Regions from separate parts of the Microbacterium sp. LBN7 genome, predicted to be linked through region 2. Evidence: predicted binding sites of a transcription regulator. Region 2 holds the regulator's gene; the other holds the start of a gene.
The links. The regulator HrcA, encoded in region 2, represses chaperone genes, less so after heat shock. The targets are predictions, from matches to a motif close to TTNGCACTCGNNNNNNNCGAGTGCNAA.

Region 1 (4,414 bases), 1.2 Mb from region 2:
GTGGGGGCTGGTGGCCGCGGCCTCGGCGCTGCTGTTCGCGATCGGCGTGGGCGCGGGCTGGGCGCTCTTCGCTCAGCGCCCCGAGGTCATCCCTCTCACCGAGGAGCAGCAGCAGCGGCGACTCGAACTGTACGAGCAGGGCGAATACGATCCGGGCACGCTGCGCGCGGTCGGGCAGGACGACGACGCCCTGGTCTGGTACGGCACGAGAGAGGACGGACGACTGATCTGCGTGGTGATGGACGTGCAGGAGGCGTCGTCCGACTCCTGCGAGGACCGCGACGCCGTCGGTCCGTTCGGATTGTCGACGTTCGTGATGGTGCCGGACACCGTCGATGCGGATGCCGATCCCGCCGTCGCCTCGGGCACCAGCGTGAACGTCTACATGATGTTCTCCACGACGGGCGAGCCCATGGTCTCGATCCAGCGGTGGACGCCGAACCTCACGATGGTGAACCAGTTCCAGGGCGACGAACGCGCCAGGGCGACGGAGCTGTTCGAGCAGGGGTTCTCGATGGGTCTGTCGCTGGTCGGCTACTTCCAGGACGAGCCGGTGTGGCTGGGGTCCCGGTTCGCCGACGGCGATGACGCGACCTCGTTCGAGCAGTGCATGATCATCGACGCCCCGAAGGAGCGCCCGGTGTGCAGCACGAACTTCGACCTGCCCGGTGCGGGGCTCTTCGCGGTGGTCGACGGGGTCGACGGCGGGGTCCCCGTCTCCTGGACGATCGGCGTGCAGAACACGCAGAACCAGACGCCGTTCCTCACCATCACGAGGGACTCCTCGTTCACGTCGCCCTCTTCCCCCGGCGACACGGTCCGCATCGAGTCCCCTCCGGGCGATCCGATCCGCGTCGAGGCTCCGCCGGACGATCCCGGCGAGTGACGGCGGTCAGGCCGCGGCGGGAACGCGGTCGGCGAGGATCGCCCGGCGCTGGTCGCCCACCCGCACGAGGATCAGCGTGGCCTCCGCGTCGCCGCGCAGTGTGAGCTTCCTGCGGAAGGCCGCGGGATCGACGTCGACCCCGCGCTTCTTGATCTCGAGTCGGCCGATCCCGTTCGCCTTCAGCACGGCGTTGATCGCCTTGGGCGTGGCCGGCATGGTCTCCCGCACGCGGAACGACTGCACGAACGGGCTCGTCACCGCGGCATCCGACGTCAGGTAGGCGATGTGCTCGTCGAGCATCCCCGCATCGAGGCTCCGCGCGACGTCGCCGATGAGCCGCGCACGGATGACCGCCCCGTCCGGTTCGTGCAGGAAAGCGCCGAGCTCGCGGACCGGAGCATCGTCGGCGTCTGCGCCGGAGGTCAGCTCGTGCGAGCGCTCGCCGCGGATCACGAGGGCCGCACGACGCACGCCTTCGCGCGCGAGAGCACCGCTCCACACCACCAGCTCGACCACGCTGCCGTCGGCGCTCACCCACTGCGCCTCGCTGTCGGACGGGAGCGCGTCGCGGTCGTGCGCGGGGCCGAGCTTGATGCCCGTCGGCATCCGTGCGGCGACGTCGAAGGCCCAGTCGAGGGAGGGGGAGTAGTCGTCGGCGGACACGCGTCGCGTCTCGCTGTGGCCGGCGGTGCGCCGCGCGGGGTCCATCCAGACGGCGCCGGGTGTCTCGCCGGGCACGTCGAGAGCTTCCTCCGCCGTGCCGTGACGGACGACCGCGGAACCCCCGAACGGGGCGAGGTTGTAGGCGGCGATCACCGAGGTGACCTCGTCGGCGTCGACCGCGAGCACGTCGAGTCCCGCGCCGGCGAAGGCGAGGGCGTCGCCGCCGATGCCGCAGCCGAGGTCGGCGACCCGCGTGATGCCGACGCTGCGGATGCGCTGCGCGTGCCGCGCGGCGACGGCGAGCCGGGTGGCCTGCTCGAGCCCCGCGCGGGTGAACAGCATCCGACCGGCGAACGCGCCGAACTTCGCCGTCGCCTTGGAGCGCAGGTGCGCCTGACCGACCACGGCGGAAACCAGATCGGGAGAGTGCCCTGCCGCGCGCAGACGGGAGACGGCGCGAGCGACCTCCGCGGTCGAGTCGAGGGCGCCCAGCTCATCGAGCAGCTCGAGCCCCTCGGGGGTCAGCAGGGCTCGCAGCTCGGACATCTCCACGACCTCAGCCTAATTCCCCCGCCCCCGTCGCCGAGCCGGCGGGTGGCATTGGCACTCGCATTGCATGAGTGCCAGCCGAGCGCATAGACTGGATTAGCACTCTCGGGTTGAGAGTGCGAACAAGTCTTTCGTGTCAGCGTCAAGAAAGAAGAGGTAGACCGTGTCGGTTTCCATCAAGCCGCTCGAGGACCGCATCGTCATCCAGCAGGTCGAGGCCGAGCAGACCACCGCGAGTGGCCTGGTCATCCCCGACACCGCCAAGGAGAAGCCCCAGGAGGGCGAGGTCGTGGCTGTCGGCCCCGGCCGCATCGACGACAACGGCAACCGCGTTCCGATCGACGTCGCCGTCGGCGACCGTGTCCTGTACAGCAAGTACGGCGGCACCGAGGTGAAGTTCGGCGCAGACGAGTACCTCGTCCTGTCGGCCCGCGACGTGCTCGCGGTCGTCGTCCGCTGAACCAGCGTTCCTCGGAAGGGACTCGGATGCTTCGGCATCCGGGTCCCTTCTGCTTTCCGCCAGACGGCGTCGGTTTCCTGCCGGACTCCTTCGGTCCATGGCCATGTGGCGTCCGCGGCCTGTCGCGCGGCATAGGGTTGTGCAGTGCCCCCTGAGACGACCCGCGCCACTCGGACCGCCGGAGTCGCCTACGCCGGCGGCGCCTATCTGCTCTGGGGCATCCTCCCGCTCTACTTCCTCCTCCTCGTGCCGACCGGGCCGTGGGAGGTCGTCGCCTGGCGAGTGCTGCTGTCGCTGGTCTTCTGCCTCCTGCTGCTGACGGTGACGCGCGGCTGGGCCGCCTTCGGCGTGATCCTGCGACAGCCGAAGCTCTTGGCCTGGACCGCGCTGGCCGGCCTCCTCATCTACATCAACTGGCAGGTGTTCGTCCTCGGCACCCTCACCGGTCATGTCGTCGAGACCAGCCTCGGCTACTTCATCAATCCGATCACCACGGTGCTGCTCGGCGTCTTCGTGCTCAAGGAGCGCATCCGCCGCCTGCAATGGGCGGCCATCGCCATCGCCGCGATCGCGGTCGTCGTGATCGTCGTCGCGTACGGCGCCTTCCCGTGGATCGCGCTGTCGCTGACGGCGTCGTTCGGCGTCTACGGACTGATCAAGAAGAAGATCGGGCCTGCCGTCGACGCCGTCAGCGGGCTGACGCTCGAGTCGTTCTGGCTGATCCCGATCGCCGTCGTGCAGCTGATCATCGTCGCGCAGACGCCCGCCGGAATCACGATGGGGGCGAACGGCTGGGGTCACGCCCTGGTGCTCGGGTTCGCCGGCGTCGTCACGGCCGTGCCGCTGCTGCTCTTCGCGGCGGGCACGCGACGCATCGACCTCACGGTGATCGGCATGATCCAGTTCGTCACCCCGGTGATGCAGTTCATCCTCGGCGTCGTGGTCCTCGGGGAGCCGATGCCGGCCGAGCGATGGGCCGGATTCATCATCGTGTGGATCGCGATCATCGTCTTCGTGGTGGACCTCATCCTGGCCGCTCGCCGGGGCCGCGCCGCCGCCGAGCCCGAACCGGTCTGATCCCCGGTCCTGTCGCAGGCCGGACTCGGTGTCGGATCGTTAACGCACCGAAACACTAGCGACCCCTGACGGCGTGTCCCACGCTCTAGTGTTAGAGCACCCGAGCGTGGTCACAATCCACGTTCAGTTACGCAAGGGAGCATCATGAACGCACTGAAGGGTTCGCGCAGCGCGAAGGTCTTCGCAGGGATCGCGCTTCTCAGCGCATCCGCAATGGTCATCGCCGGCTGCAGCAGCACTCCGGAGGGCTCGCCCTCCGAGGGCGGCGACAAGCCGGCCGCCGACCTGACACTCAAGCTCGGGTCTCTGCTGCCGCAGACCGGTTCGCTGTCGTTCCTCGGCCCGCCCATGGAGTCGGGCGTCGGACTCGCCGTCTCCGAGGTCAACGAGGCCGCCGCCGGCGTCACCATCGACCTGACCGCCGAAGACGAGGGCGACACCGACACCAAGGCGTACGAGACCTCGATCACCATGCTCCAGGGCGCGGGCGTCACCGCCATCGTCGGCGCTGCGGCATCCGGCGTCTCCCGCCTCATCCTCGACGGCAACGTGAGCGCCGGCATCCTGCAGATCTCGGCGTCGAACACCGGCCCCGACTTCACCGACTGGGATGACAAGGGACTCTACTTCCGCACCGCGCCCAGCGACCTGCTGCAGGGCGAGGTCCTCGGCAACCTGATCGCCGAAGACGGACACAAGACTCTCGGCGTCATCTACCAGAACGACGCCTACGGCACGGGTCTGTTCGACAACATCAAGTCGACCTTCGAGGGCGCGGG
Region 2 (4,414 bases):
TCCCGCCTGCTGGAGCGGATCCTGCTGCTCAGCCGCATCCGCGAGGGGATCGCGATCGACGAGGTGCCGCCGGCGAACCGCACGCGGGTCGCCGGGCTCATCGCCGACGGGCTGGTGGATCCGGTCGCCGCAGTGAAGGGGCGCGTCCAGTTGACGCTCCGAGGTCGGCTCCTCGCCGACGCGGTGGTGCGCGAGCTGACCGACTGACTCAGCCCGGCAGCAGGTCCAATCCGGTCGTCCGCCGCTGCGGCACCGTCGCGCTGATCGTGTCGAACACGCGCGTCCGGCGCTCGGGGCCGAACACCGGCCACCCGGGATCGCCGGTCTTCACGAAGGCGATCCACGACGCGTGCATCTCTGCGGCGAGCTCTCGCGGCGCATCCGGCCCGGCGAGACGCTGCGCCTCGGGATCGTCGAGGCGATCGAAGACGAATCCGAGTTCGAGCGCATGCGCCGCGCGGAGGTCGCGCACCGGGCTGTTCCACGCGAACTCGTACACGTAGGTCGGCGCCGTCCGCTTCTGTGCGAGGCGCGTCAGCGGAGCCCGCAGCAGCACGTCGGTGGCGAGCTGTCCGAAGATCTCGCCGGTCGACGCACCGGGGAACTCCGCACGATACGCCCGTACGGCAGCGCGCGGGATCCGCAGGGCGAGACGGGCCGCGAGGAGCTTCAGTTCGCTGATGCCGTCGAGCGCGGCCGGCGGGAACCACAGCCGGTACTCGTCGGTGTTGCTGCCGATGAGCAGTGGCGTGCCGATCTCGGGGAGGACCTCGTGCGGGGAGCGGGGGAGGGTCTCCGCGTCGATCGCGAACTGGAAGCCGGGGGCGCCGCCCAGCGGAGAGGAACCGGCGGCGTGCTGCCGCCTGGTCTCGAGCAGGCTGTCGGGGGAGATATCGGCGAAGGCCTCGCGATCGGGGCGGACCCCGAGCCGCTTCGCGAGCTGCACCGATATCCGGCCGGCCTTCCGCGGTGTCTGCGCCTCGAGCGGTCCGGATTCGATGATCGCGCGCGCGATGAGCGCGCGGGATGTCTCCTTCGCCAGGAGCCCGGCCACGATCGCTCCGCCTGCCGACTCGCCCATCACCGTGATCCGCGTCGGGTCGCCGCCGAACGCCTCGACCTCGCGGTGGATCCAGGAGAGGGCAGCGGCCGCATCCTCCAGGCCGAGGTTGCGGGGAGCGCCGTCGAGCACCGAGAAGCCCTCGGATCCCAGCCGGTAGTTGATCGAGACGAAGACGATCCCCGCGCGTGCGAAGCGCGTGCCGTCGTAGAGTCCGAGGGCCGCCGTGCCGCGTTCGAGGGCGCCGCCGTGGATCCAGAGCAGCACGGGCGCAGCCGCGGCATCCTCCGGTGCCCAGACGTTCGCGGTGAGGATGTCGTCGCCGTCGATGCGGACGCTGCCGAGGAGTTCGCCGATCGGACCGGGGTACGGCAGCTGCGGGGGAGTCGGACCGAAGTCCACCGCCTCGCGGATGCCGTCCCACGCCGCTGCCGGCTGCGGTGCGCGGAACCGGTTCGACCCGAAGGGAGCGGCGGCGTAGGGGATGCCGAGGAAGCGGCGGACGCCGGCGTCGAGAGTTCCGCGGACGATGCCGCCGGAGAGTATCGCGGTGGGCGTCGTCGTCGTCATGAGCGCCATCCTAGAGGGCGCCTTTCGGGGTATACCCGGCTGCGCGGGGTAGGATTGGCACTCGGGGCATCAGAGTGCCAGCGAGCGTCCGAGTGTCAGCGGAAGGGGAAGGCGATGGTCTCAGAGCGAGGACTCCAGGTTCTCCGTGCGATCGTGCAGGACTACGTCGAGACTCACGAGCCCGTCGGCAGCCGCTCCATCGTGGACCGCTACTCGTTCGGTGTCTCGGCGGCGACCATCCGCAACGACATGGCGCTGCTCGAGGACGAGGAGCTGATCACGGCTCCGCACACGTCGTCGGGCCGGGTCCCCACCGACAAGGGCTATCGCGTCTTCGTCGACCATCTGGCGCAGCTGCGGCCGCTCAGCGTCGCCCAGCGCACCGCCATCGAGTCGTTCCTGACCGCTCCCACCGACCTCGACGATCTGATGATCCGCACCGTCCGCGTGCTCACGCAGCTCACCGGTCAGGTCGCGCTCGCGCAGTACCCGTCCTTCGCCCGTGCGCACATCACGCACCTCGAGCTCGTGGCGCTCTCTCCCAACCGCGTGCTGATCGTCCTCGTCACCGACGCGGGCGGCGTCTCGCAGCGTTTGACTCCGCTCCCCGTCGACGTCGACGAGGCCGACACCGCGGTGCTCCGCGCGCGACTCTCGGCCCTGATCACGGGACAGGCGGTGAGCGATGCCGCCGAGCGGCTGCAGAACCTCGTCGCCGCCGACGACCAGACGAAGGACATCGCGCTGCGCACGCTCGCCGCCGTCGTCATCGAGGAGCTCGGCGAGTTCCGCCAGGAGCGACTGGTCATGGCGGGAGCCGCGACGCTCGCACGGCGCGAGCAGGACTTCCGCGGCAGCATCCACCCGATCCTCGAGGCGATCGAGGAGCAGGTCACCCTGCTGCGGCTGATGGGCGAGATGGTGACCGACGAGCATGGGCTCGGCGCGAGCATCGGCACCGAGAACGAGCCGTTCGGTCTCGGCGAGGCATCCATCGTCGCCAGCAACTACGCCGCCCCCAGCGGCACGGCACGGGTCGGCGTGATGGGGCCGACGCGCATGGACTATCCGAGCAACCTCGCGGCGGCGCGGGCGGTCGCCCGCTACCTGTCGCGGATGCTCGACGAGGACGAGGCCGGTCGCTGAGGCGACGGCCACGAGAGACACACGCAGAAAGGCGATTGTGGCGGACCACTATGAGGTTCTCGGGGTGTCCCGAGACGCTTCCACCGATGAGATCAAGAAGGCGTATCGGCGCCTCGCGCGGCAGCTGCACCCGGATGTGAACCCGGGCGACGAGGCCGCCGAGAAGTTCAAGCTCGTGACGCACGCGTACGACGTGCTCAGCGACGACGACTCGCGACGGCGCTACGACATGGGCGGCGGAGACGGGGCTGCGGGCAACTTCCAGGGCTTCGGCGGCTTCGGAGACATCTTCGAGACGTTCTTCGGCGCGGCTCAGGGCGGCGGCCGCGGCGGGCGCCCTCGCTCGCGTCGTGAGCGGGGCCAGGACGCGCTCGTGCGCGTGACGCTGGACCTCGGCGACGTCGTGTTCGGCGCGCATCGCGACATCGAGGTCGACACGGCCGTGCTCTGCGAGACCTGTCAGGGCTCGTGCTGCCAGGAGGGCACCTCGCCCGTCACGTGCGACATCTGCGGCGGTTCCGGACACGTGCAGCGCCAGGTGCGCAGCCTGCTCGGCAACGTCGTGACCTCCCAGCCCTGTGGCACCTGCGAGGGCTACGGCACCACGATCCCGTTCCCGTGCGGAACCTGCGGCGGCCAGGGGCGCGTGCGCTCGCGCCGCACCGTGTCGCTCGACATCCCGGCAGGCGTCGAGACCGGACTCCGGCTGCAGCTCCCGGGCTCCGGCGAGGTCGGCAAGGCGGGCGGCCCCAACGGCGACCTGTATGTCGAGGTGACCGTGAACGCGCACCAGGCCTTCAGTCGAGAGGGCGACGATCTGCTCGCGACCCTCGAGGTGTCGATGACGGATGCGATCCTCGGCACCGAGACCTCGATCCAGGGACTCGACGGCGAGGTCGATCTGGAGATCCGTCCCGGCGTGCAGTCGGGCGACGTGCTGACGATCAAGGGCCGCGGCATCACTCCGCTGCGCGGTTCGCAGCGCGGTGACCTGCGGGTCGGCGTGCAGGTCGTCACGCCGACGAAGCTCGATTCCGCCCAACGTGCGCTGATCGAGGACTTCGCGAAGAAGGCGAAGGCTCCCGGTCCGCAGCTGGCGCAGTTCCAGCAGGGACTCTTCTCCAAGCTCCGCGACCGGTTCCGCGGGCACTGATCGTGGCGCTGCACTTCCTCGTCGAGTCGTCGACGGATGCCGGTGTCGGAGACGTCGTGTCGCTGACCGGTGCCGAGGCGAAGCACGCGGCCGTGGTGCGTCGACTCCGCGTCGGCGAGGTAGTGACGGTCGGCGACGGCGCCGGAGTGTGGCTCGCGGGCGTCGCCGAAGAGGTGGCGCCGTCACGCGTCGACGTGCGCATCGAGGAGCGAGTCGAGCATCCGGCGCCCGCGCCGCGGCTGGTCCTGGTGCAGGCGCTGGCGAAGGGCGATCGAGACGAGCTCGCCGTGCAGGCCGCATGCGAGCTCGGCGTCGACGAGATCGTGCCGTGGCAGGCCGGCCGCAGCGTGTCGCGCTGGGAAGGCCCGAAGGCCGTGAAGGGGCGCGAGCGCTGGTCGACCATCGTCCGAGAGGCGGCGAAGCAGGCGCATCGCGCCTGGGTGCCCGAGGTCACGGCTCCGGCGACCACGAAGCAGCTCGCCGCG

Region 1: a site for HrcA is predicted at 2,150-2,176, ahead of groES (co-chaperone GroES). Genes of this name have one in related genera too.

The regions. Positions count from the first base shown of each region.
Region 1 covers NZ_CP147856.1:830,170-834,583, reverse strand. The annotation lists gene LBN7_RS03975 (hypothetical protein) at 1-886, shown strand, start outside; gene LBN7_RS03970 (class I SAM-dependent methyltransferase) at 893-2,101, opposite strand; gene groES (co-chaperone GroES) at 2,262-2,558, shown strand; gene rarD (EamA family transporter RarD) at 2,703-3,635, shown strand; gene LBN7_RS03955 (ABC transporter substrate-binding protein) at 3,780-4,414, shown strand, end outside.
Region 2 covers NZ_CP147856.1:3,782,396-3,786,809, forward strand. The annotation lists gene hemW (radical SAM family heme chaperone HemW) at 1-207, shown strand, start outside; gene LBN7_RS18305 (carboxylesterase/lipase family protein) at 209-1,630, opposite strand; gene hrcA (heat-inducible transcriptional repressor HrcA) at 1,745-2,776, shown strand; gene dnaJ (molecular chaperone DnaJ) at 2,814-3,929, shown strand; gene LBN7_RS18320 (16S rRNA (uracil(1498)-N(3))-methyltransferase) at 3,932-4,414, shown strand, end outside.